DNA from 3 places in the Streptomyces sp. NBC_00536 genome. Region 3 is predicted to be linked to each of the others. Evidence: riboswitches for the same ligand, from Rfam matches in the RefSeq annotation. Region 3 holds a riboswitch; each other region holds the start of a gene.
The links. Region 3 has a riboswitch for cobalamin ahead of cobN (cobaltochelatase subunit CobN). Riboswitches for the same ligand answer to the same signal wherever they lie in the genome.

Region 1 (3,089 bases), 1.3 Mb from region 3:
ATCCGGCCGTACAGGTCGCGGGCGGGCATGGTCTTGCGGGCCAGGCCCGAGGCCTCGGCCTTGTGGTAGGCGGCGTCGAACTCGTCGCCCCACAGGTCGACCAGCTCGGGGACGTCGGCCGGGGAGAACAGCGACCACTCGGCGTCGGCGTTCACGCGGCGCATGAACTCGTCCGGCACCCAGTGGGCGAGGTTCAGGTTGTGCGTGCGGCGCTGGTCCTCACCGGTGTTGTCGCGGAGCTCCAGGAACTCCTCGATGTCCGCGTGCCAGGTCTCCAGGTAGACCGCGGCGGCGCCCTTGCGGCGGCCGCCCTGGTTCACGGCGGCGACGGAGGCGTCGAGGGTCTTCAGGAACGGCACGATGCCGTTGGAGTGCCCGTTGGTGCCGCGGATCAGCGAACCGCGGGCGCGGATGCGGGAGTACGACAGGCCGATGCCGCCCGCGTGCTTGGAGAGGCGCGCGACCTGGTGGTAGCGGTCGTAGATCGAGTCCAGCTCGTCGAGCGGGGAGTCCAGCAGGTAGCACGAGGACATCTGCGGGTGCCGGGTGCCGGAGTTGAAGAGCGTGGGGGAGGACGGCAGGTAGTCGAGGCGGCTCATCAGCCGGTAGAGCGAGGCCACTTCCTCGACGGCCTGGATGCTGCCAATCTTTTCGCCATTAAGACCAGTTTCGGCGAGGCCGCAGGCCACGCGCAGCATGAAGTGCTGCGGGGTCTCCACGACCTGGCGGGTGATCGGGTGGCGCAGCAGGTAACGGCTGTGCAGGGTGCGCAGACCGAAGAAGCCGAAGCGGTCGTCGGCGCCCTCGGTGGTGGCGTGGTCGACCAGCGCGTTCAGCCGGGTCGCGTGCGCGGCGACGAACTCGGCGGTGCGGTCGGCGATCAGGCCCTCGCGGTGACCGACGGCGACGGACGCCGAGAAGGAGGTGGCCCCCTGGCCCGCGGCCTCTTCGGCGATGGCCAGCGTCAGCAGACGGGCGGCCAGCCGGGAGTACGCCGGGTCCTCCGAGATCAGGCCCGCGGCCGCCTCGGTGGCCAGCCCGCGCAGTTCGGCCTCGTCGGCGACGGAGCTGCGGCCCCGCAGCGCGGCGGCGGCGACCCGGCCGGGGTCGGTGTCGGCCAGGTCGGCGGTGAGGTCGGTGAGGGTGCGCAGCAGCGCGGCGCCAGGACCCTCGGTGGCCTCGGGCTGGGCGGACTCGGCGCGCGGTGCGGCAGGCGCGATGGTCACGTGGGGGGCTCTCCCTCGCTCGGCCCGGAAGGCTCGGAGGCGGGGAGAGGAGGCTGCCGTGCGGGCATCTGGACGCACGGGCCCGGGCAGGGCAGTCGTACGTCACCGCATGGCGTCCACCGGCCCAACCGCGAGGCCCGGACGATTCGGCGTCCTGACCGGTTGGTCTGGGCGCACTGTCGGCAGGTCCTCGGACTTGCGGCAGCACCAATGGGTGATTGGGTGCAGTTCATACCGTTGCGGGACAGTTCCGGATTCGCACCGGATTCCCCTGCGGCGACAGCGAGCACGAGCATACATGTGGGGGCCGCTGGATGCGCGACCCACCACATGTTGTGTCGGCGCGGCTACAACTCCACGCGGTACGTGAGCAAGGGGACGCTCGGGAGCGGGGCCCAGTCCCGCTCCGGGGTCCGGGCGAAGCCCAGGCGCCCGTAGATCCGGTGGGCCCCGCGCATGGCCTCCTTGGTGGACAGGACCAGATGGGTCACCCCCTCCAAGGCCCGTGCGCGGTCCATGCAGGCGCGTACGAGCGCCTCCCCGGCGCCCCGGCCCCGGGCGGCGCGGGAGACCGCCAGCATCCGGAATTCGGCCTCGTGGGGACCGGCTATTTCGGCCAGTGGACTGCCGGGTGCGGCGAAGGTCACTCCGCCGAGCAACTGCCCGTCGTACGTGGCCACGAGCACCTCGGCGTCGGCGGCCCGCCCCGCGACATCGCGCAGCACGGTGAGGTAGAAGCCGTTGGTCTCCGGGTCGAGCAGCCCGTCGTCCAGATAGGCCCGCGCGGTGATCTCGCCCAGCTCTTCGTATTCGGCGGGCAGCGCGGCCCGGATGGTGATGTCCATGCGGTCGAGTGTGCAGGACGGGTGTCGGCTGAGTCCCTCAAGGACTGGGTGCGCTGACCCCGTGCACGGCGCAGGGCCCCGCCGCGGGTGCGGCGGGGCCCTGCGGTCATGCGTCAGCAGCAGCGGAAGCCCTCGCGGGGGTCCGCCTCGCGGGAGTCCGTGCGGGCCCGTTCGAAGGCCCGGCGGGTGGGGACCTCGGCGTCGGGGTCGTGGGTGCGGGCGTGGGCGACGTAGCGGTCGTAGGCGGCTTCGCCCGAGAACTCGCGGACGTAGAACCGGATCCGGCCCAGCGCCGCCCGGACGCCGCTCATGCCACCGGTTCCTTGACCCGGCCGCCGCCCGAGTCCAGGCCCGCGGCGGCCAGCTCCGCCTTCTCGGCGGCCGTCGGGATCAGACCGGCGGGGGCGATGATCTTCGATTCGGACCAGGGGACCTCGGAGAGCGTCGCGCCCTGCGGGTCGCGGACGGCCTTCAGGCAGGTCCGGACCGCGTCCAGCAGGACGATGACGATCAGAGCTGCGAAGACGGCGGAGAGGACCCCGTCGACCGTGGCGTTGGTGACCACGGTGTGCATCTGGTCCATGGTCTTGGCGGGCTTGAGGACCTTGCCCGCGTCGATGCCGGCCACGTACTTGTCGCGCTGGGCGAAGAAGCCGATCGCCGGGTCGGCAGAGAAGATCTTCTGGTAGCTGGCGGTGAGCGTCACGGCCACGTCCCAGGCCAGCGGGACGCCCGTCACCCAGGCCCACTTGAGCCGTCCCGACTTCACCAGCAGCGTGGTGCAGACCGCGAGCGCGACGGCGGCGAGCAGCTGGTTGGCGATGCCGAAGAGCGGGAAGAGCTGGTTGATGCCGCCCAGCGGGTCCTTCACGCCGACCCACAGGAAGTAGCCCCAGCCGCCGACGACGATCGCGCTCGCGAACCAGACGCCCGGCCTCCAGCTGACGTCCTTGAAGGACTTGTGCACATTGCCCAGGGTGTCCTGGAGCATGAACCGGCCCACCCGGGTGCCCGCGTC
Region 2 (3,089 bases), 6.5 Mb from region 3:
GAAGGAACCGATGGTCGTCGTCGGGAGCAACGGCAGGCCCAGGTGGGCACGTTGGGCCACGGCGCGGTCGGCGTACGGCTGTGCGCGGCGCCCGTCGGCGTCCGTGATCGCGGTGGTACGGGCCCGGACGGCGGGGTCGTGGGTGATCGGGGAGTGGGCGCGGGAGGCCAGGTCGGCGCGGTTGGCGGCGAGTTCGGCGGTGATCGCGTCGGTTCCCTGGGCGAGCCCGCGGGCCAGCGTGGTGATTTCGACGGTCTTCTGGCGGGCGAAGGCGAGCCAGCGCCGGATCTGCGGATCGATGTCCCGTTCGGCGTCGGCGTCCAGCGGGACGTGGAGCAGCGAGCTTGAGGCGGAGACGTCGACCCGGTCGGCGAGCCCGAGGAGGGTGCCGAGGGTGGTCAGCGACTTCTGGAGGTCGTTGATCCAGATGTTGCGGCCGTTGACGACACCCGCGATCAGGCGCTTGCCGGGCAGGCCGCCGACGGCGGCGAGGTCGGCGAGGTTGGCGGCCGCGGCGTCGGTGAAGTCGAGGGCGAGACCCTCCACCGGAGCCTTCGCCAGGACCGGAAGGGCGTCACCGAGCCGGTCGAAGTACGAGGCGACCAGCAGCTTCGGGCGGTCGGTGAGGCCGCCGAGGTCGCGGTAGGTGCGGGCGGCGGCGTTCAGTTCGGCCGGGGTGCGGTCCTGGACCAGGGCCGGTTCGTCCAGCTGGACCCACTCGGCGCCCGCCGCGCGCAGCTCGGCGAGCACCTGTGCGTAGACGGGGAGCAGCCGGTCCAGCAGGGTCAGCGGCTCGAAGTCGGCGGCCACGCCGGGGGCGGGCTTGGCCAGGAGCAGGTAGGTGACCGGTCCGACCAGTACGGGCCGGGCGGTGTGCCCCTCGGAGAGGGCTTCGGTGAGTTCGGCGACCTGCTTGGCGGCGTCGGCGGTGAAGACGGTATCGGGGCCCAACTCGGGGACGAGGTAGTGGTAGTTGGTGTCGAACCACTTGGTCATCTCCAGCGGGGCCACGTCCTGGGTGCCGCGCGCCATCGCGAAGTACCCGTCGAGTGCGTCCGCTTCGACGGCGGCGCGGTGGCGGGCGGGGATCGCGCCGACCATGACCGTGGTGTCCAGGACGTGGTCGTAGTACGAGAAGTCGCCGGTGGGCACCTCGGTGATGCCGGCCCCGGCCAGCTGGGCCCGGTTGGCCCGGCGCAGGTCGCGGGCGGTCTCCCGGAGGGTGTCCGCGGTGACGCGGCCCTTCCAGTAGCCCTCGATGGCCTTCTTCAGTTCACGGCGCTGGCCCTGGCGGGGGTAGCCGTACACGGTGGCCCGTACTGCCGCGGCTGCGGACTCGGTGGTCACGGAACTCTCCTTCGCGAGTGTGTCTCCATGGACCCGGTGACGGGCCGAGGGTGCGAAGGGTGCCGGAACGGGCGGCCCGCCGTGGTCCCGTACGGCTGGTGGTACGCCTGGTACGGGACGGGAGGATCCGCCCTGAGCACGCCGACCCGCCCACGAGGTCACCGGGAAACCGGGCGCGGTCGATCGCGCTCGGGCAACGGGCAGGTCTTCGGACTCGCGGGCGCGCAGGCCACTGGGGCCGGCATCTACTGGCCGTCGCTTCCCAGGACCGGTTCGGGTCCCAGTGCGTATGACGGCGGTCGTTCCCGCTCACCGCTGCGGGGCAGTCCCGGATTCTCACCGGGTTCCCTCTTACGACGCATCCCGCCTGGCGGACGGGGCGAACCAGCTGCGAGGCCAACGGTAAGGCGTCGACCGGTGGATGAACACCGGTTTCCACATACCGGACGGTGAAATGAGACACGCCGGGGGTGCGGTGACATCAACGGTGACACCGCTCACCGCACCCCCGGCCTTCTCCTGTGTCTCCGGTCCTCCCTCGGCCCGGAGACCTGCCGGGCCCCCTCAGGCCCGGCCCGGGCCCCCTCAGGCCCGGCGGACGAGGTGGCGGGCGTAGGCCTCGGGCGTGAAGAAGGCGGGGAGGCGCACCGACAGCGCCGTGTCCACGAAGACCTCGCGCGCTTCGAGGGCGAGCGAGCGCGGGTCCTCGGCCTCCAGGGCCGCGCATTCGGCGTCGAGGAGGTCGATGACCGTGCTCCGGTCCACCCGCTCGTGGCGCAGCCACTGCCAGATCTGGACGCGGGCGATCTCGGCGGTCGCGGCGTCCTCCATCAGCCCGTTCAGGGCGACGGCGCCGCTGCCGCGCAGCCAGGCGTCGAAGTAGCGCAGGGCCACGGCCACGTTGGAGCGGATGCCCTCGGAGGTCGGCGGGGCGGCGATCCGGCGTACGGACAGCAGGTCGGCGGCGGTGACCTCGACGTCCTCGTGGGTGCGCTCCAGCTGGTGCGGCCGCTCCCCCAGGACGTTGTCGAAGACCGCGCGGCAGACGGGGACGAGTCCGGGGTGAGCGACCCAGGAGCCGTCGAAGCCGTCCTCGGCTTCGCGTTCCTTGTCGAGCCGGACCTTCGCGAACGCGGCGGTGTTCGCGTCCGGATCCTTGCTCGGGACGTGGGCGGCCATGCCACCGATGGCGTGGGCGCCGCGCCGGTGGCAGGTCCGGACGAGGAGTTCGGTGTAGGCCCGCATGAAGGGGGCCGTCATGGTGACCGCGGCCCGGTCGGGCAGCTGGAAGTCGGTGCGGTGGCCGAAGGTCTTGATCAGGCTGAAGAGGTAGTCCCAGCGGCCCGCGTTCAACCCCGCGCTGTGCTCGCGCAGTTCGTAGAGGATCTCCTCCATCTCGAAGGCGGCGGTGATCGTCTCGATCAGGACGGTCGCGCGGACCGTGCCGCGCGGGATGCCGAGGAGGTCCTGGGCCAGGACGAACACGTCGTTCCACAGCCGTGCGTCATTGCGGTTCTCCAGCTTGGGGAGGTAGAAGTACGGGCCGTGCCCGGCGTCGATCTGGCGCTGGGCGCAGTGGAAGAAGTACAGGCCGAAGTCGACCAGCGAGGCGGGCACGGGGCGGCCGTCGATCTCCAGGTGCTCTTCCAGCAGGTGCCAGCCCCGGGGGCGCACCATGATCGTGGCGAGGTCCTGGCCGAGCCGGTACTCCTTGCCCTCGGGCGTGGTGAAGCCGATGCGGC
Region 3 (3,089 bases):
TCCCGGCCGCGGCGGCGGCCACATCGGCCAGCAGGCGCCACTGACCGGTGGTCAGCCGCCCGAGGGGGGCCAGTACCGAGAGCGCGACGCGGTCCGCGTCGGGCCCCGCCACCACTCCGGGCCCGGGGCCCGGGGCGGTCCGGCGGGCGAACCCGTCGGCCCGCTCGGCCGAAATGCCGTGCGCGCGCAGCCTGTTGATCAACTCAGCCGATTCCAGGCGGCATTCGGCGGGGAGTTCACTCACCCGCCACGCCTTGGTCCCGGCTTCGCGCACCAGGTCGAGGAAGTACTCGGCGGCCGTCAACGCCGCGCGGGGCGCGTCCTGATGAGCGACCGTCACGGCGTCGGTGTCATCGTGCGTCCACAGCACGGCCGTTCCGGTGGGCAGGGCGTGGACGCTCACATCGGGGGCGAGCGAGGTCACGTCGCCGCGCCCGTCGTCGAGGGCGAAGAGGAAGCGCCCGGAGAGCGCGGCCGCGGCCGGGCTCGCGCACAGCAGCCGGTCCAGCGCGCCGACCCAGGGGGTGACGTCGGTGCGCCCCTGCCGGTCGAGCCCGGACAGGGGTGAGGCGACGATGTTGCGGACGCGTTCGTGGGTGGCGGCCGCGGCGGGCAGCAGGGCGGTGGCGCCGAGCAGGGCGGCCAGTTCGCCGCCGCAGCCCGCGCCGAGGCCGCGCAGCTGCGCGTTGCCGCGCGAGGTGAGGTCGAGGTGCCCGTCCCCGAGCCGGTCCGCCGCGTCGGCGAGTACCCCGGCCGCGTCGGCGGTGAGCAGACCGCCGGGGATCCGGATCCGGGCGAGGTGCCCGTCGTCCGCCGCGTGCAGGCGCAGCGCACCGGGGCAGGCGTCACCGCGGTCCCGTATGACGGGTTCGTCCCGGGATGCGGCGGAGGAGGGCGGGGGCATGGCGGCGAGCATACCCACGATCCGGGCCGCCCGACCTGTGTCCGTCACCACGCCGCCCCTCTCCGCGAAGCCGCCCCGGGCCATGGCTCGGCTCCGGTTCGCGGGTGCGGGTGCGCGGTGCCCGCGCCTTTGCCTCCGGCGGGTCCTCAAACGCCGGACGGGCTGAATTCCCCGGCCCGTCGGGCCGTCGGCGGGTCCTCAAACGCCGGACAGGCTGAATTCCCCGGCCCGTCGGGCCGTGCGGCGCAGCCAACGGAACCAGCGCGGCCACATCCAGCCCGCCCGGCGATTGAGGGCCCGCCGGAGGCCCCACGGCCCGCGCCGGCCTCCGGCGGGCGGCGCCAAGTACCAGCCCCGCCGGCGTTTGAGGCGCCGCCGGAGGCCCCACGGCCCCGCGCCGGCCCACGCACCGCGGCCACCACACGCCCCCGCGCCCCCACCACCCGCACCGCAGGGCACCCCTACCGGCCCCCACCTGCCGTTTGCCCGTCGCGGCACCTAGGATGACCCCCGACGGGCCATTCGGCCCGTCATCGCCGAGGACGGCGACATGGGAGGAAGCCCGGTGCGATTCCGGCGCGGTCCCGCCACTGTGAACCCGGCAGCCGCCAAGCGCGGCCCCGCCGGGTGAGTCAGGAACTCCCGTCGTCCTCACTGCCCGGGGCGCGGAAACCCCGAGGAAGGCCCGCCGCCGCATGATCCTGCTGCTGTCGACGTCCGACACCGATCTGCTCAGTGCCCGCGCCTCGGACGACGGCCCGGTCCCGTACCGGTTCGCGAACCCTTCCCGGCTCCCCCTGGACGACCTCCCCGCGCTGCTCGACGGCGTGGACCTGGTCGTCGTACGCCTCCTCGGCGGCCTGCGCGCCTGGCAGGAGGGGCTCGACCTGCTCCTCGCCGCCGGCCAGACCCGTCCGGTCGTCGTGCTGACCGGCGAACAGGCCCCGGACGCCCAGCTGATGGAGGCGTCCACCGTCCCCATCGGCATCGCGGCCGAGGCCCACGCCTATCTCGCGCACGGCGGCCCCGCCAACCTGGCGCAGCTGGCCCGCTTCCTCTCCGACACGGTGCTGCTGACCGGCCACGGCTTCGACCCGCCCGCCGCCGCCCCCACCTGGGGCCGGCTGGAGCGCGCGGCGGCCCCGGCCACCGGCCCCCGGATCGCGGTGCTCTACTACCGCGCCCACCACATGAGCGGCAACACCGCCTTCGTGCACGCCCTCTCCGACGCCGTCGAGCAGGCGGGCGGCGTGCCCGTCCCGCTGTACGTCTCCTCGCTGCGCTCCCCCGAAGCGGAGCTGCTCGCCGAACTGGCCACCACGGACGCCATCGTGACGACGGTCCTGGCCGCGGGCGGCACCCGCCCCGCCGAGGCCTCGGCGGGCGGCGACGACGAGTCGTGGGACGCGGGCGCGCTCGCCGCGCTCGACGTGCCGATCCTGCAGGCGCTGTGCCTGACCGGTTCGCGCGCCGCCTGGGAGGAGAGCGACGAGGGCCTGTCCCCGCTCGACTCGGCCAGCCAGGTCGCGGTGCCGGAGTTCGACGGCCGCCTGATCACCGTCCCGTTCTCCTTCAAGGAGATCGACGAGGACGGCCTCCCGGCGTACGTCGCCGATCCCGAGCGGGCCGCCCGGGTCGCGGGGATCGCCGTACGCCACGCCCGGCTGCGGCACACCCCGAACGCCGAGAAGCGGATCGCGCTCGTCCTCTCCGCGTACCCCACCAAGCACTCCCGCATCGGCAACGCGGTCGGTCTCGACACCCCCGCCAGCGCCGTCGCCCTGCTGCGCCGACTGATCGCCGAGGGCTACGACTTCGGTCCGGCCGAGGAGATCCCCGGCCTGGTCTCGGGCGACGGCGACGAGCTGATCCGCGCGCTCATCGAGGCCGGCGGCCACGACCAGGACTGGCTCACCGAGGAGCAGCTGGCCCGCAACCCGGTCCGGATCCCGGCCGCCGACTACCGGCGCTGGTACGCCGGACTCCCCGGCGAACTGCGCGACGGGGTCGAGCAGCACTGGGGGCAGGCCCCGGGCAACATGTTCCTGGACCGCTCCCGCACCACCACCGGCGGCGACCCCGACGGTGACATCGTGCTGGCCGCGCTGCGCCGCGGGAACCTGCTCATCCTCATCCAGCCGCCGCGCGGCTTCGGCGAGAACCCGATCGCGATCTACCACGACCC

Region 1: it holds a riboswitch for cobalamin, as region 3 does, so the genes downstream of both, OHS33_RS24365 (ribonucleoside-diphosphate reductase subunit alpha) here and cobN (cobaltochelatase subunit CobN) in region 3, are expected to answer to the same signal.
Region 2: it holds a riboswitch for cobalamin, as region 3 does, so the genes downstream of both, metE (5-methyltetrahydropteroyltriglutamate--homocysteine S-methyltransferase) here and cobN (cobaltochelatase subunit CobN) in region 3, are expected to answer to the same signal.

The regions. Positions count from the first base shown of each region.
Region 1 covers NZ_CP107819.1:5,453,104-5,456,192, forward strand. The annotation lists gene OHS33_RS24365 (ribonucleoside-diphosphate reductase subunit alpha) at 1-1,226, opposite strand, end outside; cobalamin riboswitch at 1,391-1,522, opposite strand; gene OHS33_RS24370 (GNAT family N-acetyltransferase) at 1,574-2,071, opposite strand; gene OHS33_RS24375 (YbdD/YjiX family protein) at 2,185-2,382, opposite strand; gene OHS33_RS24380 (carbon starvation CstA family protein) at 2,379-3,089, opposite strand, start outside.
Region 2 covers NZ_CP107819.1:273,073-276,161, forward strand. The annotation lists gene metE (5-methyltetrahydropteroyltriglutamate--homocysteine S-methyltransferase) at 1-1,347, opposite strand, end outside; cobalamin riboswitch at 1,530-1,751, opposite strand; gene aceB (malate synthase A) at 1,933-3,089, opposite strand, start outside.
Region 3 covers NZ_CP107819.1:6,762,672-6,765,760, reverse strand. The annotation lists gene cobG (precorrin-3B synthase) at 1-904, opposite strand, end outside; cobalamin riboswitch at 1,425-1,559, shown strand; gene cobN (cobaltochelatase subunit CobN) at 1,600-3,089, shown strand, end outside.